DNA from 4 places in the Micromonospora sp. LOL_015 genome. Region 1 is predicted to be linked to each of the others. Evidence: riboswitches for the same ligand, from Rfam matches in the RefSeq annotation. Region 1 holds a riboswitch; each other region holds the start of a gene.
The links. A riboswitch is a leader RNA that binds a small molecule or an ion and turns the genes downstream of it on or off. The one in region 1 is predicted to bind cyclic di-AMP.
Positions count from the first base shown of each region.

Region 2: linked by a shared signal. The riboswitch ahead of ACFHWU_RS03745 (NlpC/P60 family protein) and the one ahead of ACFHWU_RS02345 (coiled-coil domain-containing protein) in region 1 are both predicted to bind cyclic di-AMP.
Region 3: linked by a shared signal. The riboswitch ahead of ACFHWU_RS12675 (NlpC/P60 family protein) and the one ahead of ACFHWU_RS02345 (coiled-coil domain-containing protein) in region 1 are both predicted to bind cyclic di-AMP.
Region 4: linked by a shared signal. The riboswitch ahead of ACFHWU_RS05070 (coiled-coil domain-containing protein) and the one ahead of ACFHWU_RS02345 (coiled-coil domain-containing protein) in region 1 are both predicted to bind cyclic di-AMP.

Region 1 covers NZ_JBHMIO010000001.1:533,057-540,378, forward strand. The annotation lists gene ACFHWU_RS02335 (HelD family protein) at 489-2,633, shown strand; gene ACFHWU_RS02340 (cation diffusion facilitator family transporter) at 2,679-3,587, shown strand; cyclic di-AMP (ydaO/yuaA leader) riboswitch at 3,756-3,886, shown strand; gene ACFHWU_RS02345 (coiled-coil domain-containing protein) at 3,930-5,075, shown strand; gene ACFHWU_RS02350 (glycosyl hydrolase) at 5,486-7,322, shown strand, end outside.
Region 2 covers NZ_JBHMIO010000002.1:284,571-291,892, forward strand. The annotation lists gene ACFHWU_RS03730 (VanZ family protein) at 1-527, shown strand, start outside; gene ACFHWU_RS03735 (GOLPH3/VPS74 family protein) at 524-1,225, opposite strand; gene ACFHWU_RS03740 (NlpC/P60 family protein) at 1,417-2,460, shown strand; cyclic di-AMP (ydaO/yuaA leader) riboswitch at 2,718-2,861, shown strand; gene ACFHWU_RS03745 (NlpC/P60 family protein) at 2,867-3,898, shown strand; gene dcd (dCTP deaminase) at 4,058-4,636, opposite strand; gene ACFHWU_RS03755 (pyridoxamine 5'-phosphate oxidase family protein) at 4,764-5,279, shown strand; tRNA gene ACFHWU_RS03760 (tRNA-Gly) at 5,426-5,499, shown strand; gene ACFHWU_RS03765 (ribbon-helix-helix protein, CopG family) at 5,576-5,956, opposite strand; gene ACFHWU_RS03770 (hypothetical protein) at 5,944-6,228, opposite strand; gene ACFHWU_RS03775 (glycosyltransferase family 2 protein) at 6,542-7,321, opposite strand.
Region 3 covers NZ_JBHMIO010000011.1:123,269-130,590, forward strand. The annotation lists gene ACFHWU_RS12650 (hypothetical protein) at 1-326, shown strand, start outside; gene ACFHWU_RS12655 (DUF3817 domain-containing protein) at 352-681, shown strand; gene ACFHWU_RS12660 (DUF397 domain-containing protein) at 808-1,023, opposite strand; gene ACFHWU_RS12665 (helix-turn-helix domain-containing protein) at 1,271-2,152, shown strand; gene ACFHWU_RS12670 (DUF6232 family protein) at 2,200-2,736, opposite strand; cyclic di-AMP (ydaO/yuaA leader) riboswitch at 3,211-3,342, shown strand; gene ACFHWU_RS12675 (NlpC/P60 family protein) at 3,353-4,312, shown strand; gene ACFHWU_RS12680 (sigma-70 family RNA polymerase sigma factor) at 4,410-5,402, opposite strand; gene ACFHWU_RS12685 (dTMP kinase) at 5,845-6,528, opposite strand; gene ACFHWU_RS12690 (hypothetical protein) at 6,801-7,091, shown strand; gene ACFHWU_RS12695 (metallophosphoesterase family protein) at 7,121-7,322, shown strand, end outside.
Region 4 covers NZ_JBHMIO010000003.1:202,550-209,871, reverse strand. The annotation lists gene ACFHWU_RS05075 (glycoside hydrolase family 65 protein) at 1-322, shown strand, start outside; gene ACFHWU_RS05070 (coiled-coil domain-containing protein) at 380-1,396, opposite strand; cyclic di-AMP (ydaO/yuaA leader) riboswitch at 1,399-1,534, opposite strand; gene ACFHWU_RS05065 (potassium channel family protein) at 1,787-2,464, shown strand; gene ACFHWU_RS05060 (cellulose binding domain-containing protein) at 2,969-3,178, shown strand; gene ACFHWU_RS05055 (winged helix-turn-helix domain-containing protein) at 3,227-3,895, shown strand; gene ACFHWU_RS05050 (sensor histidine kinase) at 3,924-5,222, shown strand; gene ACFHWU_RS05045 (hypothetical protein) at 5,268-5,750, opposite strand; gene ACFHWU_RS05040 (branched-chain amino acid ABC transporter substrate-binding protein) at 5,810-6,955, shown strand; gene ACFHWU_RS05035 (hypothetical protein) at 7,007-7,322, shown strand, end outside.

The DNA.
Region 1 (7,322 bases):
CTGGCCGGTCGGGAAGGCAGTTGCGAGTCTTCTCACCGTGCTGGTTCCAGATCCGACCTACCGGGGTGCGTCCAAGTCGGGACCGCCAGCGACATCGGCGGCGGTGACGACGGTGGGCAGGCCTCAGAAGTTCAGCGTCCGGCTACCGGACGGAGCGGTGCTGCGCGGGCGGTCGAGCGGCCCGGGCGCTGCGGAACTGGCGCCCGGTCGCCCGGCTGGTCCGGCTCTACGAGGTGCCCGGAGCCGGCGTGCTGGCCAGGTGCGGCACCTGGCGACCCCATCCGGGCTCGGCAGGGCGGAGCGCGGTCGCCGGGTGCCCCGGGAGCCGGCACCGGGCTGGCGCGCGGACGGTAACGTCGTTAGGCTGCCGGGTCCGATCACGTGACGGGGTCACCACGCTCCGCCGTCGCTGCCCGGCGCCGTGACCGTCCGCCGACGGACCGGCCGCCCTGCCCCGGCCGGCCCGCCCTCGCCCAGGAGCCGCAGCGTTGACCGACGCCACCACGTTGGACCAAGAAATCGCCGCCGAGCAGTGGCACGTCGACCGGGTCTACGCCCGGTTGGCGCAGCTACGCCAGGACGCGGTACGCGCCGAGCGGGACGGCTACCGCCTCGCCCGGGTGGGCAACGTCGGCGCCCTGGTGGAGCGCGACGCGATGGTCTTCCACGCGGCCCGGCGGCGGCATCTGCTCGACGCCGAGCACGAAGGGCTGGTGTTCGGCCGGCTCGATCTACGCGACGGCGCGGTGTTGCACGTGGGTCGGCTCGGCGTGCGCGGCGAGCGGGCCGAGCCGCTGCTGATCGACTGGCGTGCCCCGGCCGCCGCCGCGTTCTACCAGGCGACGCCGGCCCGACCGCGGGGCGTGGTGCGGCGGCGCACCATCCAGTCCCGGGGCGAGCGGGTCACCGGCGTCTCCGACGATCTGCTCGATCCGGCGGCCGCGCCGGCCGGGATGCGGGTGGTCGGCGACGGCGCGCTGCTGGCCACCCTGGCCCAGGCCAAGGGACGTGGGATGCGCGACATCGTGGCCACCATCCAGCAGGAGCAGGACCAGGCGATCCGGTCGCCCGCCACCGGGGTGACGATCGTCTCGGGCGGCCCTGGCACCGGCAAGACCGCGGTCGCGCTGCACCGGGCGGCGTACCTGCTCTATTCGGACCGGAGCCGGTTCGCTGGCGGCGGCATCCTGGTCGTCGGCCCGACCGGTGTCTTCGTCGAGTACATCGCCGCGGTGCTGCCGGCCCTGGGCGAGGAGAGCGCCACCCTGAGGTCGTTGGGGTCGCTGCCACCGGGAGTGTCGGCGACCCGGACGGATCCAGCGGCGGTCGCCGTGCTGAAGGGGTCACTACGGATGCGGCGGGTACTGGAACGGGCGGTACGTGACGCGGTACCGGACGGGCCGACCGAGCTACGCCTGCTCTACCGGGGGCAGTTGCTGCGGCTGCGCGGCCCGGAGCTGGACGGCATCCGAGCCCGCGCGCTGCCCCGGGGCGCACGGCGCAACGAGGTCCGGCGGGCCGGTATCGACGGGTTGTTCGAGGCGTTGTGGGCGCAGGCCCGGCAGTTGGTGGCCCCGGCCCGGCTGCCCGGCCAGGCCGAGTTCGAGGACGAGTTGTCGGACCGGGACGATTTTCGGGACTTCCTGCGGGCCTGGTGGCCCCGGCTGCTGCCGCGACACGTGCTGGGCTGGCTGGCTCGGCCGGACCGGCTGCGTCGGTACGCGCGGGGAGTGCTCGACCCGGCCGAGATCACGGTGCTGGCCGATTCGTTCGGTGACCTGGCGGACAACGGGCTGACGATCGCGGACGTGGCGCTGCTGGACGAGTTGGACGAACTGCTCGGCCGGCCACCCCAGCCCCGCCGCCGGCACCGGGATCCGTTCCAGATGGCCGGCGGGGTGCGTGAGGTGACGACCTTCGCCGACCGGGACCGGGCGGCCCGTGCCGCCGCCCGGGAGCGGCCGGCCGACTACCGGGAGTACGCCCACGTGGTGGTCGACGAGGCACAGGACGTGTCGCCGATGCAGTGGCGGATGATCGGGCGCCGGGGCCGGCTCGCCTCCTGGACAGTGGTCGGAGATCCGGCGCAGACTGCGTGGACCGGAGATCCGGCCGAGCTCGCCCAGGCCCGGGACCGGGCGTTGGGGCGGCGGCCGCAGCGGGAGTTCCAGCTGACCACGAACTACCGCAACCCGGCGGAGATCTTCGAACTGGCCGCCGAGGTGATCCACGAGGTCGCTCCGGACGCCCCGTTGCCGACGGCGGTCCGATCGACCGGGGTGGCGCCGCGCCGGGACCGGGTAGCTGCGGCGGTGCTGCCGGCTGCCGTCCGTACCGCGACCGCCGAGATGCTGGCCGCCGTGGAGGGGACGGTCGGCGTCATCGCCGCGGTGGCCCGGCGGGACGAGGTCGCCGGCTGGCTCGGCGAGCTGACGACCTCCCGGCTACAGGTGGTGTCGAGCCTGCAGGCGAAGGGCATGGAGTACGACGCGGTGGTGCTGGTGGCCGGCGAGGAGATCCGTGCCGAGTCCGAGGCCGGGGTGCGCACGCTCTACGTCGCGCTCTCCCGGGCGACGCAGCGGCTGGTCACCATCGACCTCGACCCGGAGTCGACTGCACATATTGCTATGTGAGCATTAGTCTACTGACGAGACGCCGGGCAACGGAGGGTGGCAGGCGTGGGAGTCGGACACGATCACAGCGCCGGGAGCACCGGCCAGCGACACTACGGGCGTCTCTGGGCCGCCTTCGCCCTGCTGGCGGGCTTCATGGTCGTCGAGGCGGTCACCGCGCTGGCCACCGGCTCCCTGGCGCTGCTGTCCGACGCCGGGCACATGTTCACCGACGTGCTCGGCATCGGCATGGCGCTCGCGGCGATAGCCGCGACTCGGCGACCGACCGGGGAGCCGCAGCGAACCTTCGGCCTCTACCGCCTCGAGGTGCTGGCCGCGCTGGCGAACGCCGTACTGCTCGCCGGGGTCGCGCTCTACGTCCTGGTGGAGGCGGCCCGCCGGTTCGCCGATCCAGAGCCGGTGACGGTCGGCCCGATGCTGATGGTGGCGGTCGCCGGACTGCTCGCCAACATCGTCGCCTTCGCCCTGCTGCGCCAGGGGGCCGGGGAGAGCCTCAACGTACGGGGCGCCTACCTGGAGGTACTCGGCGACCTGCTCGGCTCGGTGGGGGTGCTGGTGGCCGCCACGGTGATCGCCACCACCGGCTGGTGGTACGCCGACCCGCTGGTCGCCGTCGGTGTCGGGGTGTTCATCCTGCCGCGCACCTGGCGGCTGGCCCGGGCCGCGCTGCGCATCCTGGTGCAGGCGGCGCCGGAGCATGTGGAGGTCGCCCGGGTCCACCGCCGGCTGGCCATCGTGCCGGGCGTCTGCGACGTGCACGACCTCCACGTCTGGACGCTCACCCCGGGCATGGAGGTGGCCTCGGCACACCTGGCCGTGACCCCGTCGGCCGATATCGGCACGGTGCTGCGGGACGCCCGGACGGCCCTGCACGACGAGTTCGGTATCGAGCACGCGACGCTGCAGATCGAGCCGCTGGCCCCCGCCGACTCCTGCGGACCGGCCGACTGGTGATTAGCAGATGCTTAAGTTTCGTGACCTTACCGCGACGGTCACAGCCACGATATACGTATATTCCTGATTTTTCCAGACATAACATGGCTATCGATACCGGGACGACGACCCGGGGAGCCGGTAGTCTCGGCCCCGGTCTCCGCTCGGGCGGCGCCCCTCCGGCGCCCGCGGAGGCCGTCGCCTAATCGCCGTACGGCGAGCCGGGGAACCACGTACCTGGGGTGCATCCGCGTCACGCGGTAGGGATCTTCCGTCCCGAACCCGTCAGCTAACCCGGTCGGCGGCTGACGGAAGGAATGCACAGTGTCGCGCACAGTCCACAGAAAAACCCGATTCACGTTATTGGCGGCGTTGACCGCCGCCCTGATGGCCGTCACCGGCACCCCGACCGGCTCGCCGGCCGGAGCCGCCCTGCCCGCCAACCGGCCCGACCGGGTCGACAGCGAGGGAGGCACCGACAGCCTGCGCAAGGAGCTCGATGCGGCCTCGAAGGGCTGGATCGACGCCAAGGCGGCGCTCAACCATTCGAAGGACCGGCAGAAGAAGCTGTCCGAGCAGCTCGACACGGTCGGTGCTGAACTGGAGCAACGGAACAGGAACGTCGGGCACATCGTCGACCGCGCGTACCGCAACGGCCGGCTCGGCCCGGTCTCCGCGCTACTCAACAGCACCTCGCCGGAAGGGTTCATCGACCGGGCGGCGGCGCTGAGCGCGGTGACCGCCAACGAGGAGAAGCAGCTCCGCGAGCTGTACCGTACCCGTGACCAGGTGACCAGGTCCAAGGCCGCGATCGAGCATGAGATCCGGGAGCAGCAGAAGCAGGTCACCATCATGGACCAGCGCCGGAACCAGGCGGAGCGGGCACTGGCCGTCGCGGTCGCCGCCGAGAAGCAGGCGGAGGAACAGGCGAGGCAGCAGGCGGCGGAGGAGGCCGAACGGGCGGCCGCCGCCAGCGGTTCCTCCGGCTCCGGGTCGTCGGGATCCGGGTCGTCGGGATCCGGTTCCTCCGGCTCCGGGTCGTCGGGATCCGGGTCGTCGGGATCCGGGTCGTCCAACGCGTCGGCGACCCCGGCTCCGCGCAACGCGAACGGTTCCTGGCCGGCCGAGTCGTGCAACGTCGACGACCCCACCACCTCCGGCTGCATCACGCCCCGTACGCTGCACGCCCTGAACCAGGCGAAGGCTGCCGGCTTCACCCGCTACGTGTCCTGCTTCCGCAACGGCAGCTCCGGCGAGCACCCCAAGGGCCGGGCGTGTGACTTCGCCGCCCAGCCCAACGGCTTCGGTGGAGTGGCGACCGGCGGTGACAAGAGCTACGGCGACAACCTCGCGAACTACTACATCAACAACGCCGACCGGCTCGGTGTGCTCTACGTGATCTGGTACAAGCGGATCTGGCTGCCCAGCAGCGGCTGGAAGACGTACAGCGGTGCGGGTGGCGACCCGTCCAGCGACCACACCAACCACGTGCACCTGTCGGTGTACTGACGTCGCGCGCATGGGGGCGGACGGCCACGTCGGCGGCCGACCGCCCCCATTTTCTATCCGCGACGGAATCAGCATACGGAGTTATTTGCGCAGCATCGGCAGACCGATCGGCATAACGACCGACGGCCACCGGCAACTATGCGAGAGCGCTCTACCACCACGCAGTCACACCCGGCTCACGCTGGGCACATTGCAGCTCGCGCGACTGAGAGAGCGCTCTCACAGTTAGATATATAGCAGCAGCGGTACGGCTGTCAACAGACCGCGACGACCCCGTGCCGGATGCACGAAACTTCATGTCGGGATATTGACAGAAGCCCGCATGTCTGGTGACCTCCTGGCAATAACTCATTAATGGTCGTGAAATTTTTCGCGATCGTGGACCGCGCCCTACCCAACCCGGAGGCACCATGAACCTGTCGATCCGTGGCGCGCGAACAGGTCGTACGCCGCGCCGGATCCTGGCAGCCACCACCGTGACGGCGCTGGCCGCCACCGGACTGATCTTCGGCGTACTGCGCACCGCCGACGCCGCCATCGTCGGCGCCGGCAGCTACACCACCACCCGTCCGGCGGGCGCGGCCGCCCCGACCGCCTGCGGCAGCATCTCCGCCAACCCCCGGCAGTACGTCACGGGCAGCGCCCCGGCTGGCGCGGTGCCGACCAACGACTGGTGGTCGTCGCTGTTGTTCAAGCGGTACAACTGTGCCTACTCCGACCCGCTGCACGCCCACCCGATGTCGTTCCAGCCGACCGCTGGCGGGCTCGGCGTCTCCTACACCACCGAGGCGGCGATCTCCGGCACGTCGACCGGCGTCGGCGAATACCACTACCCGTACACCCGGGAGTTCACCCTCGGCGTCGCCGGACTCAACGCCCCGGACGTCAAGGTCGACGGCTGGACCGACTGGACGGTCAGCCCGTACTGGTCCGACGGCACCCGTACCCTGCGCGCGACCGTCGGCCACGGCCTGCCGTTCGTATACGCCCAGGTCACCGGCGGCAACGCCGAGCTATCGTTCCCCGGCACCCCGACGGTCTGGCACCACAGCGGCACCCGGGTCGGCTTCTCCATGCGCGGCCACGACTACGTCGCCTACGCCCCCAGCGGAGCGACCTGGTCCGTCAACGGGACCACCATCAGCTCCACCCTCGCCGGCCGCAGCTACTTCTCCGTCGCGCTGCTGCCGACCGGCGCCGGCACCAGCGCCGCCCGGCGCACCGCGCTGATGGACAGCTACGGTCGGTACGCCCACGCCCACGTCACCGGCACCCGGGTCAGCTGGAGTTACGACCAGGCCGGCAGCACTGTCGACGCCACCTACAGCTTCACCACCACGGCCCGGGAGGGCTCCGCCACCGGCACGGTCGTCTCCCTCTACCCCCACCAGTGGAAGCACCTCGACGGCGGCAGCCCGATCGCCGAGACCTACGTGTCGGCCCGCGGCCCGATGCGCAACCTGGTCGGTGCGACGTCGTTCCGGACCGCGATGCGCTTCCACGGCGTACTGCCGGAGGTGCCGGCGGTGGCCACCAGCGTCGGGGCCGACCTCGCCACGCTCACCGCACACCTGGACCAGGCCGCGTCCGGCGACCCGCTCGCCGGCTTCGACAACGACACCTACTGGACCGGCAAGGCGCTCGGCCGGGCCGCCCGGCTGGCGGAGATCGCCGATCAGCTCGGCCGCACCGCCCAACGCGACCATCTGCTCACCGCCATCCGAAACCGGCTGACCGACTGGTTCACCGTCAGTCCAGGCAAGACGCAACGGGTGTTCTTTTACGACCAGGCGTGGGGCACCCTGGTCGGCTACCCCGCCTCGTACGGCTCCGACACCGACCTCAACGACCACCACTTCCACTACGGCTACTACATCGCCGCCGCCGCGACGCTGGCCAAGTTCGACCCCACCTGGGCGTCGACCAGCCAGTACGGCGGCATGGTCGACCTGCTGATCCGCGACGCCAACAGCTGGGACCGCAACGACCCGATGTTCCCGTTCCTGCGCGACTTCGACATCTACGCCGGCCACGACTGGGCCGCCGGGCACGGAGCGTTTTTCGCCGGCAACAACCAGGAGTCGTCCTCGGAGGGGATGAACTTCGCCAACGCCCTGATCCAGTGGGGACTGGCGACCGGCAACACCGCGATCCGCGACGCCGGGCTGTACATCTACACCACCCAGTCGGCGGCCATCCAGGAATACTGGTTCGACTCCTCGGACACCAACTTCCCGGCCTCCTTCG
Region 2 (7,322 bases), on a different contig from region 1:
TGCTGGCCGGCGTGAGCCTGCTGGTGCACCGGCCGCTCGCCGTACGGCTCGGTTGGGCGCGCTGGCCGACGCTCGGGATGCTTGTCAGCGCTGCCGCGATCGCCGCGCTCACCCTGCCACCGGCGCCGACCGGGTCCGGCGTACCGCTCGCCCCCGGGGTCTCCGTTTCCGGCCCGGACGGCCAGGTCTTCGCCGCGTGCCTCCGGTCGCTCACCGATCCGGCGGTGCTGTGGTCCGGGCTGGTCACCGTCGACTCGCTCGGTGAACGGGTCGGCAACGTGGCGATGTTCGTACCGCTGGCGTTCTGTACGGTGCTGGCGGTCCACCGGCCAGTGCTGGCCACCGGGCTGCTCGTGCTGGCCCCGGTCGTCGTCGAAGTAGGCCAGGCGGTGCTCGGCGTCGGCCGCGAGTGTGTCGGCTACGACTGGGTCAACAACGCGACCGGGGCGCTGATCGGGGCGGTCGGCGGCAGTGTGGTCCGGTTGCTGTGGCGGCGGTTCGCGCCGTCGCCTACCGGGGTCAGCTAGCTGCCAGTCGCGACGTCGGTGGCGGTGAAGACGCTGCGGGCGACCGTCGCCCGGTACCCGTCGACGACGTCGGTGGTCGCAGCGATCGGCCAGGCCGCCGGCCCGAGCACCGCAGGCGGCCGGCGCCGCGCGTCCGAAAGCCGTGCAGCACCGACGTCCGGCACGTCGAGTGCGTTCAGCAGGCAGGCCAACGCGGCGGTACGCGGTCCGACCGGTCCGGCGCCGCGCTCGGCGGCGGCCAACCGTCGCCGGGTCTCCGTCTCAGCGGGCGGTTCGACGCCGTCCGGCGGAGCGAACCTGGTCCGGGGCAGGACCCAGAGCACCCGGTCCCGTTCCCGGCGGAGCACCCCCGAGGCGACCAGCCCGTCGAGTACCTCCTCGACCACACCGTGGGACAGCTCGACCACCCAGTCGCGGGTTGCGCGGCCAGGCTCGGCCTGGATCCTGATCCGTACCTGGTCGAGGAACTCCCGGCCGTGGCCTCGACCCGGGGCTTCGCCGGGCGCGTACCTGCCGGCGGGATCGTCGCCGGCCAGCACCCGGCCGTCTGCGTCAATCGAGATCTGCCCGCCGACGGCGAGGTCGCACAACACCGCCCCGGCGACGGCATAGTCGAGCTCCGGGGATGCGACGGACGCGGCCCCGGAACCGTCATAGCTGAGCAGGACGAGCTCCTCCGCGAGGCTGAGCGACTCCATGTCATCACGCTAACCGCCCAGACCGGTGACTGCAGGAGAAGCGGTAGCTGCGGGGGAAGCGGAGGCGGCAGGCGGTCTTGAACGAACACCGCGCTTTCCAATAAGGTGATGCACCGACCGCTGCGGATGTCGGCCTCCGTACCCCCGCCCGTGAGGCCCCAGCGATCGAACCATTGAAGGAGTCGCTGCCAATGGCACGTGCGCTCGCGAATTCGCACATCCATCGTCACAGTGGGTCCCGGTATCGACGCGGAGAGCATTGGCGTGTACGGGTTCCTCAACGTATCGCAATTGCGCTGTTACTTGCTGCAACTGCGCTGCTCTTCCCGGCTGGGCCGGCCCACGCCGAGCCGACGCTGGCTGAGATCGAAGCCGAGTTGGACGCCCAGTGGCTGAAACTGGAACCGGTCATCGAGCAGTACAACAAGGTGCACAGCGAGCTCAAGGCCAACGAGAAGAAAGCGGCCGCGCTCGACGAGAAGATCCGCCCCCTGTCCCTGCAGGCCAACTTGGCGGCGGACGAGATCGGCGAGGTTGCCAACCGCTACTACCGGACCGGGCCGTCGAGCGAACTGAACGCCCTGCTCCGGACCGGATCACCGACCAGTCTGGCGGATCAGCTCGTGGTGCTGGACCGAATCTCCAAGCGTCGGCAGGAAAAGATCACCGCTGTTTTGGAGACCCGGGACCGCTATCTCGCCGAACGGCAGACGCTGGACGAGTTGATCACGAAGCAGCAGGCACAGGACAAGACGCTCGCCGAGCAGCGCAAAACCATCAACGCCGAGATCAAACGCCTGGAACGGGCGCGCAACGCCGCGTACCAGTCCACCGGCTACACCGGCGGATCCGGTGCCTCCGGCCCGTGCCCGGCGGTGTCGGTCGGCGGAGCCGCCGGAACCGCGGTCCGCACCGCCTGCGCACAGCTCGGTAAGCCGTACGTCTGGGGTGCCACCGGGCCGAACGCCTTCGACTGTTCCGGCCTGACCCAGTACGCCTGGGCAAGTGCCGGTGTCAGCCTCACGCATTACACCGGAACTCAGTGGAATCAGGGCAGTTCGGTCAGCCGTGCCAACGCCAAACCCGGGGATCTCGTATTCTTCTTCAGTGATCTGCATCACGTGGGGATCTACATCGGTAATGGCCTGATGGTGCACGCTCCCCGCGCGGGTCAACCCGTGCAGATGGAGAACATCGACAACATGCCGCTCGCCGGATTCAAGCGGGTCGGCTGATCGTGGCAGGTCAGCCAGCCTGCTGAGGCAATCTGAGTGGCGCGCGTTGGCTGGCCGAACGTACGGGCGGACCGGTATGAACGGGCCGGTCCGCCCGGGAAAATTCGAACGCTTGAGCGATGGCAGCCTATGTACGATACGCAATCGTCTGTGTACTCAATGAGATAGTCCATGTTCTCGCTTGCGTAGCGAGAACGCCGCTCTCTACTCTTGGGGATCGTCGAGTCGGGAGGACGTCAACCAACCGGGTTGACCTCGGCCTGACACCGCCTAATCGCCGTCTGACGGCGAGCCGGGGACCCACGGCACTTCCGGGGTGAATCCGCAGGCCACCTGCGGTAGGGCGTCTCCTTTCCGCCCGAACCCGGCAGCTAACCCGGTAGGCGGTCTGGGGAGAAGGAGTCCGGTGGCTACGAGCGCCCCTCGGCGATACCTCCGGTGGTCCAGCCGCGACCATCGGCGAAAATCGCCGCACGACCCTAGCCGAGTACTCACCGCGTTGGTCGCCGCCACCACCGGCGTCGGTCTGCTGCTGGTAGCAGCGCCGGCGCAGGCGCAGCCCACCGTCGCCGAGATCGAGTCGCAGATCGACGAGGTCTGGGCCGAGCTCGAACCAACGATCGAACGGCACAATGCCGTACGGCAGGACCTTGCCGCCAAAAAGAAGCAGGCGGACGAACTACAGAAGAAGATCAAGCCACTGCAGATCCAGATCGACCTGGCGATGGACCGGGTCAGCGAGTTCGCCGCCCGGTCGTACAAGGGTGGTAGTCCGTCGGTCTTCAACGCGATCCTGACCAACGGCAAGCCGACCCACCTCGCCGACCAGCTCGAGCTGCTGGACCAGTTCGCCCGGCGGCAGGCCCGCGACGTGCAGGCCGTCGTCGACCTCAGGAACGAGTACGCCGCGAAGAAGGCCCCGCTCGACGATTTGATCGTCGAGCTGACCAGCACCGAGGCTCAGCTGGCGGCGAAGGCCAAGGAGATCGACGCCGAGGTTGACCGGTTGCAGGACCTGCGCCTGGAGGCGTACGGCTCGACCAACACCCTCGGCTCGCTGCGTCCCGCGCCCTGCCCGGCGACTTACCCCGGCGGTGCGGCCGGCAAGGCGGTCACCTTTGCCTGTGCGCAGATCGGCAAGCCGTACGTCTGGGGTTCAGCGGGACCGGGCAGCTACGACTGTTCGGGTCTCACCCTGGCCGCTTGGGCGCAGGCCGGCGTCACGCTGCCGCACAACGCCGCCCGGCAGCGCCAAATGACCGCCAACGTCAGCCGGGACGAGTTGCGCCCCGGCGACCTCATCTTCTACTACAGCGGGCTCTCCCACGTCGGCATGTACGTGGGTAACGGCTGGATCGTGCACGCCTCCCAGGCGGGCGAACCGGTGCAGATGCGCAAGATCGGTTCGAGTGTGCACAGTTACGGCAGGCCCGGCTAGACCTCACTCCTCCCCATGGCCTGGCGCATGCCGCTGATCCCCCCGTCAAGCGGCAGCACCGGCCACCGGAAAGGCGCCCTCCCATGTCTCCCCCCGGCTTGGGAGGGCGCCTTTCGCCTCCCCACCGCCGGCGCGCCGGCGCTGCGACAGCCCAGCCGTTCAGCTGGTCGGCCAGGTGCGCCACCGCTGCCAGGACCGGCTCGGAGTGGGTCCACGCTGTCCCTGGTACCGGGATCCGTAGACCGCCGACCCGTACGGATGCTCGGACGTCGACGAGAGCCGGAAGATGCACAGCTGGCCGATTCTCATCCCGGGCCAGAGCTTGATCGGCAGGTTGGCCACGTTGGACAACTCCAACGTCACGTGGCCGGAGAAGCCGGGGTCGATGAAGCCGGCGGTGGAGTGGGTCAGCAGGCCCAGCCGACCCAGGCTCGACTTGCCCTCCAGCCGGGCGGCCAGGCCGTCGCCGAGCGAGACGACCTCGAGCGTGGAGGCGAGGACGAACTCACCGGGGTGCAGTACGAACGGGTCGCCGCTGGGCACCTCGACCTGGGACGTCAGATCGTCCTGCCGAGTCGCCGGGTCGATGTGGGTGTACAGGTGGTTGTTGAAGACCCGGAAATACCGGTCGAGCCGGACATCGATGCTCGACGGCTGGACGAGCGAAGGTTCGAACGGCTCGAGGGAGAGTCCGCCGGTCTTGGTCTCCGCGACGATGTCCCGGTCGGAGAGAAGCATCGTCACACGATAGCGACCGTCCGGCCGGTGCGACCGCGCGGCCGGCTGTCCGGCCGGTACGTACCCGGATTGGCCTGGACGGGCGATCCCCCTATCTCTTCGTACACATGTTCGATAGAATCATCGCATGGCAACCTGGTCCGAGTTCGCAGCCGACGAGCCCCGCCTGGCCACGGCGATCCGACTCCTCATGCAGCAGTACGGTCCCGGCCTCGGCTACCTCGCCACCGTCCGAGCCGACGGTGGTCCCCGGGTGCACCCGGTCTCCCCGGTGATCACCGACAACGGGCTGTTCTGCTTCATCATCGACTCGCCGAAGCGGCGTGACCTGGAGCGGGATGGCCGGTACGCGCTGCACTCGTTCCCGCCGGAGGAGAGTGACGACGAGGCGTACCTGGCAGGTCGGGCGCATCCGGTCACCGATCCGGCCAAGGTGGGTCGGCTCGCCAGCGATCTCGGGGCCGTGCCGCACGTCGACTGGCGACTGTTCGAGTTCTCCGTCGACGTGGCGATGGTGGCGCAACGCGGTGGCAGCACCGGCCACTACGCGGCGGCGGCGCCACGGCAACCAGCCGTCCAGGTCTGGCTCGACCCGACCAGCGGCAGCGTCTCCCACCCGGTGCCGACCCCGGTCGCCTGCTGACCCGCCGCGTGGCACCGGCCGACGCGTCGACGCCCTACCCGTTGACGCCCGGTCGACGGGTGTCGAGCCGTACCCCATGCTGTGCTCGGTTGGCGGCCGGGCCTGTTGCGCAGTGACCGGGCTGACCGGGTAGAGTGGGTCCGCTCGCGGGTGTAGTTCAATGGCAGAACATCAGCTTCCCAAGCTGACAGTGCGGGTTCGATTCCCGTCACCCGCTCCAACACACGAAGCCCTGGTCGGGGCCATCATCCCAACCAGGGCTTGCGCTGTACGTACGCGGGATCGTCGCGAGGTTCCTACTTCCGTGGGTACGCGGCCTGCAGTACTTCGCGGATCAACTCGCTGGGGCTGCGGTTGGTCAGCTCTGCCACCTTTTTGATCATTTCGTAGGTTTGGTCATCAACTCGGATGCTGATCTTGTGCGAGGCGCCGCCGCTGCTGGAAAGCGGCGGTCTGCCGACCCGGCGGGGGGCGAGACTGTCGGGGTCGTATCCAGCCTCTGCCTCTGCGACCAGCTCGCTCTCCAGCTGCGACGTGAGCGCTGTACCGTTCTTGGCCTGTCGGCTGGCTGCCCGAGTCGCCCGGGCTCCGGTGGTGGTTGCTCGGCGCGGTGCCTTTGCCTTGTTAGAGGTCGTGGAGGTCGTTCGGTCCTTCGTCGTTCGCGTTACACCCGCCATGGCTTCGCCTCCTTGTAGAGCCGGTTGTACTTAGGTCGCATGTCCATGGAGTGGATCACGCGTAGCGTCCCGTCCAACAACTCGATGGCGACGACTTCGAGAGCGACGCCGTCCCTGTCGTCGCCGAGGAACAGCAGCCGTTCTGGCCGGTCCGGGGGTTCTGGTGGAAGGGCGTACGGCTGACCGCAGTGTTCGATGACGTACCGTGATCGTTGTTGCGCTATGTTGTGCTTGCCGGCGGACTGCGCCCACGAGTACCTGTACCTGGCCACGCATCGCATTTTGTCCGACGAAACCTGTCCTGGCTAGGATGACACGTGTACTCGGCCGCAGGCAAGGGCTCGGCCAGGCAACTCGATCTGTGGTTGCGGTGAGAGTTCCCTGCGCGCTGTCCGGTCGTGCCATTGGCGTGTCAGTAGGCCAGGATGATCAAGGCCAGCCCAGGTTACGGGAGGCCGCCTCAGAACCACGCCGCCTCGGCGGACGTGATGCCGCAGGTGCATCCTGATGCACCTGCGGCATCAAGCTGAACAGGTGACCACCGGCCCGAGGGGGCACACTGCGTGCAACGACCGCCGCGCGTCATCACCGACCTTGCGGTGTGGACGACGTCGGGCCGATACCCAGCAGCGCCAGCGCGGCGACCCGGCTTTCGATCACCTGGATCCGGTCGGCCCGTTCCGTCGGGGACCAGTGAGCCTGCTGGTTGGTCACCTGCCCGGGCCACTTCCGGTAGAGCAACCCCGGCTCGTCGATGAAGTGACCGTCGCTGACCGTGCTCGCGGCGAGGAGTAGCCCGGTGTCCTCCGAGGCGGGCAGCGCCAGCCAGCCGCCCAGGGCCAGCAGCAGGTCCGTACGGATGCACAGCGTCGCCGGGTGCACCGGCAGCCGGTAGGCGTCCTCCTGCCAGCACCGGTGGACCGTACCGGCGGGCAACCGGCCGCCCGGTGGATCGGTGGCCATCCGTATCGTGCTGTGGTCGCTCAGCAGATCGAGCGCCGCCGCCGTCGTCCAGCCGACCGTCGGGTCGGCGGTGAGGATCGCGATGTCATGGGCCAGCGCGTCGGAGGTCAGCCGGTCGTCGGCGTCGAGCACCTTGACCAGCGGCCCGTCGACGCGGGACAGCGCCATGGTGCGGGTGACGCCGGGGCCACCAGGGCGGTTGTGGCCGACGCTGATCCGTCGGTCCTGAGGCAGCGCGGCGGCGACCGCACCGGTCTGCCCGTCCTCCTGCACCAGCCAGCGCCACTGCCAGCCAGGCGGCATCCGCTGCGCCCGAAGCGAGGCGTACGCGTCGGCGAGGTACGGGATGCTCGCGGGATGGACAGGAGTGACCACCGAGATGGTCTGCGGGGGCGGGCGCATC
Region 3 (7,322 bases), on a different contig from region 1:
GCAACACGCTGAGCTGGGCATACGCGGTGGAATGGCCGGTTTTCGCGGCGTTCGTGGTGTTTATCTGGGTCCGTGAGATACGGCAGGCCCACCGGGCGGTACCTGGCCCGGACAACGACACACCGGACAACGACTCGCCGAGGAACGGCACACCAAAGAACGCACCATCGCGGGAGGAGACGTTCGGCCGACCGGTACGGGTCCGGTCTGCCCCTGGCGTGACCGCCGCCCCCGGCCCGGACGACCCGGAGTTGTCCGCCTACAACAACTACCTGGCCTGGCTGAACGCGAATCCGCACGCCAGGGCCGGCGACTACCCGGGCTGACCGGAAGAGAAAGGGACGGACGACAGTGTCAGGCGCACTCACCCGGTACCGGCTGATCGCGTACGTGGTCGGCGTGGTGCTGATCCTGCTGATGGTGATCGGCATGCCGTTGAAGTACCTGTTCGACCGGGCCATCGTGGTCGAGACGGTCGGGCCGGCGCACGGGTTCCTCTACATGGTCTATCTGGTCGCCGCGTTCGACCTGGCCCGGCGGGCCAACTGGTCACTCGGCCGGATCCTGGCGATCATGCTGGCCGGGACGGTGCCGTTCGTGTCGTTCTACGCCGAGCGGGTGGTCAGCCGCTGGGCGAGCGAGCAACCGCGTACCGAGCCGGACAAGGTGTTCACCGGCTGAGACCGGGCGGGCGGTGACCGGTTGACGGTGCCCCGGCCGGGCCGGCACCGTCGTCGGGCCGACCCGGCCGGGGCGTACGGCCGACGTTGTCGGCGGCCGGGGAGCCGAGCCTCGTGCGGCGTCGGATCAACCCATCGTGTGGCCGCCGGAGCTGGTCGGCGCACCGGACAGCCCGGCGACGAATGCCGACCAGGCTGCTGCCGAGAATTCCAGGTGCACTCCGGGGTCGGTGGAGTTGCGCACCCCGACCGCCGAGCCGATCTCGGCTACCTCGACGCAGGTCGTCGCCTCGCAGCGGCGGCTCTTACGCCACGCCGGACCGGCAGTGCTGATCACAGTCACCTAGACTCCTCAATAAGGATAAATCGGTAAATTTGCCATCAGAGCACGCAGGCAATCGGGCGGACTGTATCAGTCCCCGATCTTGCCGACGCGACTGGGCGACACCGCGAAAACCCGGTGAAACCGCCGTTCGGACCATGCGGAGGGCCGGCCGTCCTTAGCAGACCTGACGGCGGCGGTGTAGCCTGCAACAGGGTGGCAACCAGCCAGGTGGCACTCTGCAAGGCACCCCCCCCGGAGCGTTCCCATGCCTGCCCGACACCAGGGCCCGACCATCGGGCGTCGCCGGCTGCGTGCGGCGCTACGCCGGGCACGCGATGCCGCCGCGCTGACCCAGGACTACGTCGCCGCTCAAATGGACTGGTCGCTGTCGAAGCTGATCCGGATCGAGTCGGGTTCGGTCAGCATCTCGACCAACGACGTCAAGGCTTTGCTGGACCTGTACGGCGTACGCGACCAGCAGCAGGTGCAGGAGCTCGTCGAGCTGGCCCGGGCGGCACGACGGCGCGCCTGGTGGAGCGGCTACAAGGATCGGGTGCCGGCCGCCTACGCGGCCTACATCGGGCTGGAGGCGGAAGCGTCGGCACTGCGGTACTTTCAGCCAATCAGCTTCCCCGGCCTGCTACAGACCGAGGAGTACGCCCGCGCGGTGATCCCGGCCGACGGCCCGCACCATGTACCGGCGGCCGAGATCGAAGGGCGGGTGCAGATCCGGCTGGCCCGCCAGCACGAGGTGCTCTTCGGCGCCGATCCGCCGCAGATCGAGGTGATCATCGACGAGGCTGCGCTGCGCCGGATGACCGGCGGCCCGCGGGTGCTGCGCGAGCAGCTCCAGCATGTGGCGAAGATGTCAGCGGCGCCTCATGTCACGGTCCGGGTGCTGCCGTTCGCCGCCGGAAGCAACACGGTGCTCGGGCCGTTCGTCATCCTGCACTTCGCCGACCAGGCCGACGCTGACGTGGTGTACGTGGAGAGCGCTCTGGTCGAGGAGGTCATCGACCGGGCCGACGAGGTCCGGCCGTACCAGCATGTCTTCGACCGACTACGGGCGGAATCCCTGTCGCCAGCCGACTCGGTGGCGATGCTGCACGACCTCGCCCGGCGGCTGGACGGGCCGGACGCGGGCTGATCGACGTCGACCAGCCCGCCGACGACCGCGACGGCGGCCGGGCCCGCTCACCGCTGGTCGGGCACCCACGGCTCGATGGTGACCGGCTCGGACAGACCGGCCAGCCGGGAGATCTCCCGAGCCCGCATCAACGCCCGGCTCACCTGGCCGTACTGGCGTTCGTCGTCGGTGCTGAACAGCAGCAACAGCAGTCCCTGGTGACGGCCCCATAGTTCGTACGCCCGCGGCCGCAACCGGTCGCCGAGCCAGGCGACCGCCACCGGCACGAACGCAGCCGCCAGCATGGCGAGGTAGACACCCGCGCTGACCTCGTCCAACCCGCGGGTGTAGCCGACGGTCACCGCGACCGCCGCCAGGGTCAGGGCGGTCACCGCGATCACCCGGCCGGTGAGCCAATCGCGGGCGCCTCGCGCGGTCCGGAGTTCGGTGAGGTCGCGGACGGCGAAACGCCGGCCGGCCACGACGAACCATTCACCGGTCACGCAGATGCCGGGCTGCCGGTAGAAGGTCCGTCCGACACTGGAGCCGGACTGGGCGGGCACCGGGGAACCGCGTCGGGGCGGGGTCTGGCGAGTAGCACGCATAGCTGCCTCCGAAGGGCTCGTGCGGCGCTGACCTTGCGGGTCCATTGTGCAAACAGCTAGCTACTCGATGGAAGGTGGTCATTCTGCCACCTAGCAGAATGACGTACGGCAGGCCGCGTCCTGGATGGCGAATCAGACCTTTTGCGGCTATTCATCCGGATAGCTTACTGACGACAACCGCACAGACCGACTAATGACGCATTATTCGCAATTGATCAGACGCTGTCCAATGACGACGCGCCGGAGTCAACCGGTCACGCGAAGGCAACAGGAATGTTGCCCAGAGCAGCCAACCGTCACATCCAGTAACTGTCAACGGGCTCCGGCCAGTTCCATGCCACGGATCACGATCGCAGCACTTTCCGCGTCGTAACCCTTGCGGCTAAGTTGGACCAGCTGGTCCGGTCGCCAGTCGCCGGGAAGCGGTGACGCCGGTCCAGTGCCGCCGAATCGCCATCCTGAGATTATCTGACGTTACAAACAGTGATCTCACGGTTGCGATCCGGGGACCCATCGGCAACTGGGGTGAATCCGCGGTTCACCGCGGTAGGGCGAACTTCCCGCCCGAATCCGTCAGCTAACCCGGTAGGCGGCGAGGAAGAAGGGTTCTGCGTTCTTGTCAACAGCGCGGATTCTGCTGCGCACCCTGATGCTGGCCGGCGTAAGCCTCGGCCTGGTGGTACCGGCGACCGCCGCGACCGCCCAGCCGACGGTCAGCGAACTCACGCAGCAGATCGACGAGGAATCCGAAGAGCTGGCCAAGGTCGTCGAGTCGTACAACCGGCTCAGGGAGGAGGCCAAGGCCACCCGGGCGGCGGCCGAGGAGATCGACGCCAAGCTCGGCCCGCTGCAGGCCGAACTCGCGGCAGCGCAGACCGAGGTCGGTCAGATCGCGGTCAACGCGTACAAGACCGGCGGGTTGAGCACCGCGAGCGCCCTGCTCGACGGCACCTCCGGCAGCTTTATCCACCGGCTCGGCACCCTGGACCACCTGGCCCGGGACCGGCAGCAGCGGCTCAGCGAGTTCACCAGCACCCAACTGACCTACCTGGCCGAGCAGGAGAAGCTGCAGGCGGCACTGAAGAAGCAGGACGCCCAGGTCAAGGAGCTCGCCGACCGCAAGAAGAGCATCGAAGCGGACATCGACGAGCTGATGGACAAGCGGGAACGGGCCTACGGTGCCGCGAGCCAGACCGGCTCGTCGTACACCGGAACCGTCCCGTCGGTGTCCGGTGCCGCCGGCTCGGTCGTCGAGTTCGCGTACGGAGCCATCGGCAAGCCGTACGTCTGGGCTGCCAGCGGCCCGAACGGTTACGACTGCTCGGGCCTGACGCTTGCCGCGTGGCGTACCGCCGGCAAGAGCCTGCCGCACAACGCGGCGATGCAGTGGGACGTGGTCGCGAAAATCGACCGTGGCGCACTGCAGCCCGGTGACCTGGTGTTCTACAACGGTCTCGCCCACGTCGGCCTGTACGTGGGCGGCGGCCAGGTGATCCACGCACCCACCTTCGGCCGTACCGTCGAGCTGGCCAGTGTGGACATGATGCCGCCGTACGGCTACGGCCGGGTCCGCTGACCCGGTCGCTCGCGCGACACTGCCGACGGCCCGGCATCCGCCTTGCGGATGCCGGGCCGTCGGCAGTTCGTCGGTGGGTTGTCAGTTCATCGGCGGATCAGGCAGCCTGCAGTCCCTCCGCCCGGGCCAGCTCCCGCAGCCGGCCCAGCGCCTGGATCTCCAGCTGACGGATGCGCTCCCGGGACAGTGAGAAGCGCGAAGCGACCTCGGTCAGCGAGTGCTCCCGCCCGTCCTCCAAGCCGTACCGGGCCCGCATGATGCCGGCGGACCGGTCGTCCAGGTGGTTGAGCAGGCCCTCGATCCGCTGCCGCTCCAAACCGGTGAGCACGATGTCCTCCGGCGACGGTGCGTCGCTGTCGGCCACCAGGTCGCCCAGGTTGGTGTCGCCGTCGTCGCCGACCGGGGTGTCCAGCGACACCGTGTCCTGCGACCACCGCACCAGCTCGTGCACCCGCTCGACCGGCACGCCGAGCGAGGCGGCGATCTGCTCCGGCTCCGGGTCCGAACCGAGCTCCCGGGTCAACTGGCGGGCCACGTTGCGCATCCGGTTGACGTCCTCGACCAGGTGCACCGGAAGCCGTACGGTCCGCTCCTGCTGGGCGATCGCCCGGCTGATGGCCTGCCGAATCCACCAGGTCGCGTAGGTGGAGAACTTGAAACCACGCTCGTAGTCGAACTTCTCCACCGCGCGGACCAGACCGGTGTTGCCCTCCTGGATCAGGTCCAGCATCGGCATCCCGGACCGGACGTAGCGGCGGGCGATCGACACCACCAGACGCAGGTTGGCCCGGATGAACAGGTCCTTGGCCCGTTCACCCTCGACGACCAGCCGCTCCAGCTCCTCGCGGCTCACCCCGGCCCGCGGCACGCCCTGCTCCAGCAGGTGCTCCGCGTACAGACCGGCCTCGATCGCCTTGGAGAGGTCGACTTCCCGGGCCGCGTCGAGCAGCGGCGTGCGGGAGATCTCATGCAGGTAGACGCCAACGAGGTCCCGCTCCTCGGCGACCTCGTCGGTCCGCAAAGCCATCGTCTTCTCCACGTTGCTCACGGTCCCCTCGTTAACCCCACGTCGTGCCCTGTCACCTGCGATGCGCATCTCCATCAGCCTCTCCCCCGTCACGTCCGCCTCCGATCCGGCGAACCTGATGTGGCAGGCCCGCCGTATGGCGCCGACACCTGCACAACAGATGAGACGCGTCAGGGATTCCGTCTCGTGAGTCGAAGCTGACACGATTGCCTGAATAATTGCTGTGAGCGGGATTGGCGTTTCCTGCCAGGCTCCTCGATCGCCACGCTGCGTCGGGCCGGCCGACTGCCCGATGCACTCAGGTCGGCGGGGCGTGGCAGACTCCCAGCACACCACGACACCGGGCAGGGGCGCAGCGATTCCCGTCACTACCCCTCCTGCGATCCTCGTCACTGCCCGCCCGGTCGGTTGGTCCTGGCCAACGCCGGTCGGTTGGTCCTGGCCAGGAGTACGGCCCGAGCGGGGTGCACGGTTCATCACCACCCGACAGACACCGGCCTGCGGGTCACGACGCACGCGAATCGTCTGGATCCGGCCGCCACGAGGCGCCGGCTGGACGGCCGTCGTCCGGCCGCCATTCGGTCAGCCGCTGCCGGATCACTGCGGCGACCTGGGCGGCCGTGCCCCGGGCGTCGATGGCCACGAACCCGGCGGCCTCCGGCAGCGACCCGTATGCGGCCGCGCTGGTCGCCAGGAACTCCAGCGACTCGTGGTCGGTGCCCCGGGCGTCGATCCGCCGGGCCGCTTCGGCGGGCGGCAGCAAGAGTAGGAACGTCACGTCCGGTTGGGGAAACACCCGGTAGGCCAGCCGGGCGGGCCGCTCCCAGTGGCCTGCGCCGTGGGTGCGGATGCTGGCGTACTGGCAGACCGCGTACCGGTCCATCACCGCGATCGCCCGGCGTGAGCCGAGCACCGACCGGGCGATCGCGAGCCAGCGCAGCAACGCCTCGAGGAACATCAGCCCGCCACGGCCGACCATCCGTCGGGCGTCCGGGCGGCCGATCCGGACCGCCAACCGGTCGAGCCAGCGTCGACCGCCGGCGTTGCGCCAGTACCGGGCGGGCCGGCCGGCGGCGGTCAGCGCCTCGGCCAGCAGGTGTGCCTGAGTGGTCTTGCCGACCCCGTCGATGCCCACCAACGCGATCCGTCGCAGCCCGGCCGGCGGCGACCAGGCCGGATCGGCATCCACTGTGCTCCCTGCGGGGTCCGGTGGCGGGCATGGCGACACGGCTGACGACGTGGACTGTACGGGCGACGGCGGGCGGGACGCGGGCCGGGACGGTGACTCTGATGGTGACGGTGGCGCATGGGTCACTGTGACGAGCACTTTCCCAACGGTAGCGAGCACGTGCACGTCGTCACCCCGCTCGCCCACTGTCACGCGCCGTGCCCGCACGCACGAACCGGCCGGGAACGGGTATGCCACCGACGGGCACCCGACGACAGCCAGGAGGTGGGGCAATGACCCGGATATCGGGGCAGTCGACGCGACAGACCGGGCCGGACCGGCTCGACGGCTACACCGAGGCGGCGGTGCAGCGGCTGCTCAGCGAGCACGCCGACACCGCCGAGCAGGGGGTGGGCGTCTCTCGCCGGGACCACAGCCTGGTGCTGTGCGGCGAGGTCGAGAGCGCCCACCGGCGGGCGGAGATCGTCCGGCTGGTGGCCGAGCGCTTCCCCGGCGTACGCCTGATCGTCGACATCGTCGTCAGTCGCACCACCGTGCCGACCGAGGCGGAGGAGCTGTCGTGATCCGCGTCGCGGCCGTCGGAGACGTGCACATGGACAGCGACGTGCTGGGCCGGTTCCGCCCAGCGTTGGCGCAGCTCGGTGACCGGGCCGACGTCCTGCTGCTGGCCGGCGACCTGACCCGGCACGGCACGGAGTCGGAGGCGCGGTGCGTGGCCGACGAGTTCGGCGGTCTGGCGGTCCCGGTGGTGGCGGTGCTCGGCAACCACGACCACCACTGTGACCAGGTGCCGC
Region 4 (7,322 bases), on a different contig from region 1:
CGCCGGCTTCGGGGGGATGCGTGACCACGGCGGGGAGCTGACCTTCGCTCCCCGGCTGCCGCAGCGGATCAACCGGCTGGAGTTCGCCATGATGTGGCGGGGCCTGCGGCTGCGGGTGGCGGTCCAGCATGACGAGGTGACCTACTCGCTGCGTGACGTCGACCCGAACGCCACCGTTGACCTTACCCACCACGGCGAGCCGATCACGGTGGCTGCGGACAAGCCGGTCACCCGGGCGATCCCGCCGGCCAATCCGGTCGGTCCGCCGCCGCAGCAGCCGACCGGCCGGTCACCGGTACGCCGGTCGGCGCGTACCGACTGACCACCTCCTCGTGCGGTGCCGGGCCGACCCGGCACCGCAGGAGGAGAGGAGGTCAGGTCACAGCAGGGACAGATGTACGTGGTTGGTGTGGTCGCTGTTCGGATCGCCGTTGGCGCCGCTGTACGAACTCCAACCGGTGGTCGGTGACCAGAACTGGCGGTACCAGATGACGTAGAGGATGCCGAGCTTGTCGGCGTTGCGGACCAGGAAGGCGGTCAGGTTGTTGCCGTACAGCCGGTCGTCGCCGAAGGCGTCGCCGCCGAACCCCTGCTGCTGGGCGGAGAAGTCGCAGGCCCGCCCCTTGGGGTGCTCGAACGGCCCACCGGGGCGGAAGCAGGAGACGAAGCGGGTGAAGCCGGCCTTTTTCGCTTCGTTCAGCGCGTGCATGGTGCGCGGAGTGATACAGCCGCTCGTGGTGGGGTCGTCCAGACTGCACGACTGGGACGGCCAGGAACCGTCCGAGTTACGCGGCGCCTGGGCGGCGACCGGCGAGGTGGCCGAGACGAACCCGTTGGTGGCGACCGCGCCGACCAGTTGCAGGGCCTTTTCGGCCTCTTCCTTCTGCCGGGCCATTGCCTCGAGTTGCTGTTCCTCGCGGGCCACTTCGGCGTCGATCGCGGCGACTGCCCGAGCTGCCTGTTCGCGTGCCTCGTTGAGCTCCCGAATCCGCTTGTTGTCGTGCATGGCGATCATGTCCAGGCCTTCGGCGCGTTCCAGCAACTCGTCCGGGTCCGCGCTGTTGAGCAGGACCATCACCGGGGTGATCCGGCCGAGACGGTACGAGTTGGAGGCGACCTGGCCGATCTGTGGGGTCAGCGCGGAAATCCGTTCCTCGACCTTTTCCAACTCGAGGTTGAGCTTTAACTGGCGTTTGCGGGACTCGTCGACCGCCGCCTTGGCTTCGACGAAGCCCCGGCCGGTCGATTCGAGCACTTCGCTGAGCAGTGGCGGGGCGCCTTCGTCATCCGGATCCTGAGCGGCGGCTGGCGACACTACGACGAACCCAGCGAGCAGGGCGGCGACGGCGGCGAGGGCCGCGGTCGTCGGAATCCGCCGGCGGAGGGGTGCGGTCATCCTGTTCCTTTCCTTGGCCGCCGACCGAGTTAGCTGACGGGTTCGGGACGGAACGATCCCTACCGCTGGCGCGGATTCACCCCGGTGGAAACGTGGTTCCCCGGCTCACCCCGGAGGGCGATTGGGCGGCGGTCACCGCCGGCACCGGTGGGCGCCGCCTGGCGAAGACCGCCGGCAAGCTTACCGGATTGGTCACCGGCATCAACACCTCGACAATCCTGACTGAGCTGGAAAAATCCGTTACCAGCCAACGACTTTCGGTGATGTCCACTTTCTGCGTTCGACGGCGTACGACAAGTCGTCAGGGGTCGGTATCGCTGCGCCGAGGTTAGCGGCTGACTACAGTGCGTATGAGGAAGCGGGAAAGTCGTAGCGTCGGACGGATCTTCGGTGAGAGATGACGATTCCCCGGTCGGGCCGCCGGACGCCGACAGCGTGGTGGTGATCGGCCTCGGCCGGTTCGGTGGTCAGGTCGCCCAGTCTCTGCTCCGCCTCGGCCACGATGTGCTGGGCATCGACGAGCATCCCAAACGGGTGCATCGCTGGTCCGAGCGGCTGCCGAGGGTGATCGAGGCGGATTCAACCGATGACCAGGCGTTGCGCCAGTGTGGCGTCGCCGACTGCCCCCGCGCGGTGGTCGGCATCGGCTCGGACGTCGAGGCCAGCATCCTTACCGTGGTGGCGCTGACCGAGCTGGGTGTCCCGGAGGTCTGGGCGAAGGCGGTCACCGCCAAGCACGGCCGGATCCTCGCCTCGGTCGGCGCGCACCATGTGATCCTTCCGGAGGCGGCGATGGGTGACCGGGTAGCCCGCCTGCTGGCCAGTCGGATGCTCGACTTCATCGAGTTCGACGACGGGTTCGCCATCGCCAAGGTCTGCGCCCCGCCGGACGCCGCCGGCCGGACGTTGGCCGAGTGCCGGCTACGTCAGCGGTACGGCATCACGGTGGTCGGGATCAAGGAGCGGGACCGGCAGCTGAGGTACGCGGGACCTGAGACGTTGATCCCGCCGGATGCGCTGCTGATCGTCGCCGGGGCAACCACGGCGGTTCAGCAGTTCGGCCGGTGAACATGGGCGTGAACGCCTCATCACACCTTCATTTCGTGAGCTGATCAGCCGCCGGACTTTCGCAAACTCGTGACTCAGGCTACAGTCCCTGCATGGGAGCGCTTCCATCGATGGATGTGCCCCCGTTGAAGTAGTCGACGCGTGGCGCGGCGATGGCGACATCACCGTGTCAACCGCACAGCTCCCGAGGCTGGCGGCGGGCCAAGCCCGGACTCCGCCGCCAGCCCGCGCACCACCTGTCGAGAGGAGGTGGAACCAGAGCCACTCGCGTGGCCCGGCTCCCGCGCGTCACGCACGACCCGGACGCCAGACCGCTCGTGCGTGTTCAGCAACTGATGGTGGGGACGGGGGTTGCCCTCCCCGTCCCCACGCTAGTCCTCGATTGTTACGGCGGGGAATCGCCAACAAGTCAGGACCGCGACGCCGATCTGTCCGACAGCGCTGCCCGGCCTGTCGATGCATCGGCAGGCTTCGTTGTGTATTGGGGCCTGGGCAGTGGCTGGGTTGCCGCGCCCGATCTGCGGCGACGGTCGGGCCGGGCCCTTACCGGTCGACCTGGTCCCGCCGGACATCACCGTCACCAACACGCCGTGGAACAGCCGGATCCCGGCCGGCGGCAGCGTACAGCTCGGTTTCGTGGTCAGGCACTCGGTGAGCAACCCGCCGCCGACGGACTTCCTGCTCAACGGCGACCGGTGCGCGTCCTCGGGCTGACCCTCGTCGAAGACGCGCTGGTGACGGCGGCTTGCTAGCCTCGCCCGCATGCGGGTGCTGGTGGTCGAGGACGACCCCGAGGTACGCAGTGCCGTCGTCACCGCGCTGCGCTCCGGCGGATTCGCCGTCGACCAGGCGGCCGACTGGAGCCAGGCCGACCTGAGCATGAGCATCAACGACTACGACTGCCTGGTGCTCGACCGGATCCTTCCGGAAGGCGACTCACTGCACCAGCTCGGCCACCGACGGCGGGCCGGGCTCACCACACCGGCCCTGGTGCTCACCGCGCTGGACAGCGCCGGGGACCGGATCGCCGGGTTTCAGGCCGGCGTCGACGACTACGTGGTGAAGCCCTTCGTCACCGCCGAACTGGTGCTGCGGGTCCGGGCGCTCTGCCGACGCCGTGGCGCCACCACCCCACCGCTGCTGCGGGTGGCGGATCTGGAGGTCGACGCCGCCCGCCGGGAGGTGCGCCGCGCCGGCGTCCTGCTGACGCTCACCCGCAAGGAGTTCGCCGTACTTGAAATGCTGCTGGTCCGGCGCCCGGCGGTGGCCAGCCGCAGCGACCTGTTCGAACACTGTTGGGACGAGCTCGCCGACCCCAGCTCGAACGTGGTGGACGCGGTGGTCGCCCAGCTGCGCCGCAAGCTCGGCGAGCCGCAGTTGATTCACACCGTACGCGGGGTCGGCTACCGGGTTGGCGGGGCGCCGTCGTGACCGCCGGCCGAATTGGCGGGGTGCCGTCGTGAACCGCCGCGTTCGGCGGGGTGGCAAGCCGCTGCAGACCGCCGACCGGCTGCGTAACCTGCGGATCCGGATCACGCTGCTGGTGATGGCGATCAACGTGGTCGGCCTGGCCGGGATGGGTGCCGTCGCGTTGCTGGTCGACGGGCGGCAGCGCGACGAGGTGGTCGCCGCCGAGCTGCGGCGTACCGCCAGCACCGCCGCCGCCCTGCTCTACTACGAGTCCGGGGCGCTGCAGCTCGACAAACTGTTCGACAACGCGGTCGCCAACGGCACCACCGCCGTCTACGTCTACGAGGCCGGCCGGGCCGACCTCAGCCTGGTCTTCGCGTATCCGGCCCGGCTGCCGGTCGTACCGCCGGACAACCTGCTGGCGCCGGCCCGGACGGTCTGGACCTCCGGCACCGAGCTCGCCGGCGGGGTCGGCGACACCGCCGAAACCTCCACCCCACTGCTCGCCGTACCGTTCGAGCACGCCGTCACCGGGGCGGTTGCCGGCGCCGTCGTCGTGCTCGGTGACACCGGGCCGGCCGAGACCGCCAACCGGCGGCTGGCCCTGGCCCTGGTCGCTGGCGGCGTCAGCTTCACCGCGCTGGCCTGCGCCGGCGGTTACCTGCTCGCCCGCCGCGGCACCGAGCCCATCGCCGACGCGCTCAACCAGCAGGAACGGTTCGTCGCCGACGCCGCGCACGAGCTACGCACCCCGTTGACCGTGATCCGTGCCGTCTCCGAGACCGCGCTGGCCGAGCCGCAGCGCCGCCCGGCGGCGCTGCGCCAGGTGGTGCGCTCCGCCGACCGGCTCGCCGACTCGGTCTCGGTCCTGCTCACCCGGGCCCAGCTCGTCGCCGGCCTGCGCGACCTGCGCCGCGAGCTGTTTCGCCTGGACCAACTGGCCGAGGAGGTGCTGACCGACACCGTCGTCGCGCCGCACCGCGCGGTGCCGGTCACCGAGGCGGTGGTGGCGTACGGCGACCCGGCGCTGGTCCGGATCGCGCTGCGCAACCTGATTCAGAACGCGGTCCAGCACGGTCGGGCCGCCGACCAGCCGGCCGAGATCCGGCTCGAGGTCACCCCTGGACCGCCGACGGTACGGGTACGCGACCGTGGCACCGGGCTCAGCGAAGCCGTCGCCGCCGCGCCCGAGCAGCGGTTCCGCAGCGGCACCGAGGACGGCACCGGGCTCGGGCTGGCCATCGCCAGCTGGGTGGCGCAACTGCACGGCGGACAGCTGCGGCTGGTCAACGCCGAAGGCGGCGGTGCCGAGGCCCGGCTGCGGCTGCCCGGCGGTCAGGGCGGGTAGGGCGGTATGCCCGAGCGGACAGGCCAGCGTGCCGGGAGCACCCGATCAGGGCACGTAGACCGCGTTGCCGCCGTCAGGGCGGATCGCGAACCAGCTGCCCGACTGGCCGTGACCGTTCGCGTCGCCGGGCATCCGGTCACCGGCGTACCCGTACAGCGGCCAGCCGGCCAGGCTCAGCTGCCGGGTTCCGTCGGACCGGTCGAAGCAGCCGACCAGCTGCCGGTCGATCCCCTCCACCCGTACCTCGCCCTCGCAGGGGGCCGGAAGCCAGGATTGCCGGCACTGTCCCTCGCAGGCGGACCAGGTCGGTGCCGCGGTGTCCCGGTCGGACCGGTACAGCACGAACCCCTGCGCGTCGATGACGATTTCGTCCAGCGTCCGGGAGTCGACCGCGTACAACGCGGTGCCGGTCGCGGTGGACGACGGCGCGGCGGAGACACCCGCCGGGGTCCCGGCCCCGGGGTCACTGCACCCGGTGAGGACCAACCCGGTGAGGGTCAGCACCGCGCCCGAGATCAACCGTCTCATCAAAATCTCACGCTCCTACCAGCAGGATAGGCGGGTCCGACCGGGTCCAGGAGGTGGACGTGCGCACGTTGCTGCGGCCGACGGCGGTGCTCGGCCTGCTGTCGGTGCTGACCGGATGCGTCGCTGCCGGCGGCGGCGAGCAGACGGCACCGGCCAGCGCCTGCGGCAGCCGCATCGCGGTCCTCGGCCCGCTCTCCGGCGACTCGGCCGATCTCGGCGGCAACGTCCGCGACGGAGCCCGCCTGGCCTTCGACCAGTACCGGGCGGAGCATCCGGACTGCCCGGTGGAGCTGGTCGAGTTCGATTCGCAGGGCGACCCGAAGCAGGCCCCCGCGCTGGCCCAGCAGATCGTCAACGACGCGCGCATCATCGGGGTGGTCGGTCCGGGTTTCTCCGGCGAGGCCGAAGCGGCACTGCCGATCTTCGACCAGGGTGGCGTCGCCACCATCACCACCTCGGCGACCCGTACCGAACTGAGCGAACGCGGCTGGTCCACCTTCCACCGGCTGGTCGGCAACGACGCCGCGCAGGGGCGTGCCGTCGGTCGGTACATCGACCAGGCGCTGGGCGGCACGGCGGTGTTCGTCGTCGACGACGGCGGGGCGTACGGCCAGGGGCTGGCCGACCAGGTGGCCGCCGGACTCGGCGCCAAGGTGGTGCAGCGGGCGACGGTCGCCGCCGGCGCGACCGACTTCAGTGCGGTCGTCGGGCAGATCCGTTCGGCCGACGCCGACGTGGTCTTCTACGGCGGCTACTACGCGGAAGCCGGTCGGCTGCGCCGCCAGCTCCGCGCGGCCGACATCCCGGCGACCTTCGTCGCCGGTGACGGGGCGAAGGCGGACGGCTTTCTCCGCGAGGCCGGCGACGACGCCGAGACCGGGGTGGTGATCACCTGCCCCTGCCTGCCGCCGGAGCGGGCCGGGGCCGAGTTCCCGCAGCGCTACCGGGAACGCTTCGGGGTGGAGCCGGGCACCAACTCCGCCGAGTCGTACGACGCGGCGACGGTGTTTCTCGCCGGAATCCAGGCCGGACATGGTGACCGGGCCGCGATGGCGGCGTTCGTCGACGACTACGACGCGCCCGGGGTCACCACCCGGATCGCCTGGACCGGCACCGGTGAGCTGGTGGCGTCGTCGGTGGTGGTCTGGGCGTTCCGCGTCCAGCAGGGCCGGTTCGTGGCGGAGCGGTCCATCCCGGCAAGTTGACCTGTGCGCCCCTGGCGGGCGCGTCCGTGAACGTGGCAGAGGAGTTCAGTCATGACCCTACCGACCACGGCTGGCAGTGGCGGTGCCGGCGACGCCTGCCCCGGGGCGGGTAACCGGCCCGGTGGTGGCACCGAGAAGGTGCTGCGCGCCGTCGCGGCCGGCCCGCTCGGCGCGTACCCGTTGCTGGAGGCCGCGTTCTGCTGGAACGAACGGCGGCCGGTCGGCTGGCGTCGGCTGGGGGCGGCGCCGGCCACCGCGGACCGGCAGCTACCGGTGGCGCAGACCGAGCAGCCGGCAGCGGCGGCCCGGACCGCTCGCCTGCTGTCCACGATCACCTGGTCGGTGACCAGCCCGGTCGGTGCAGCCA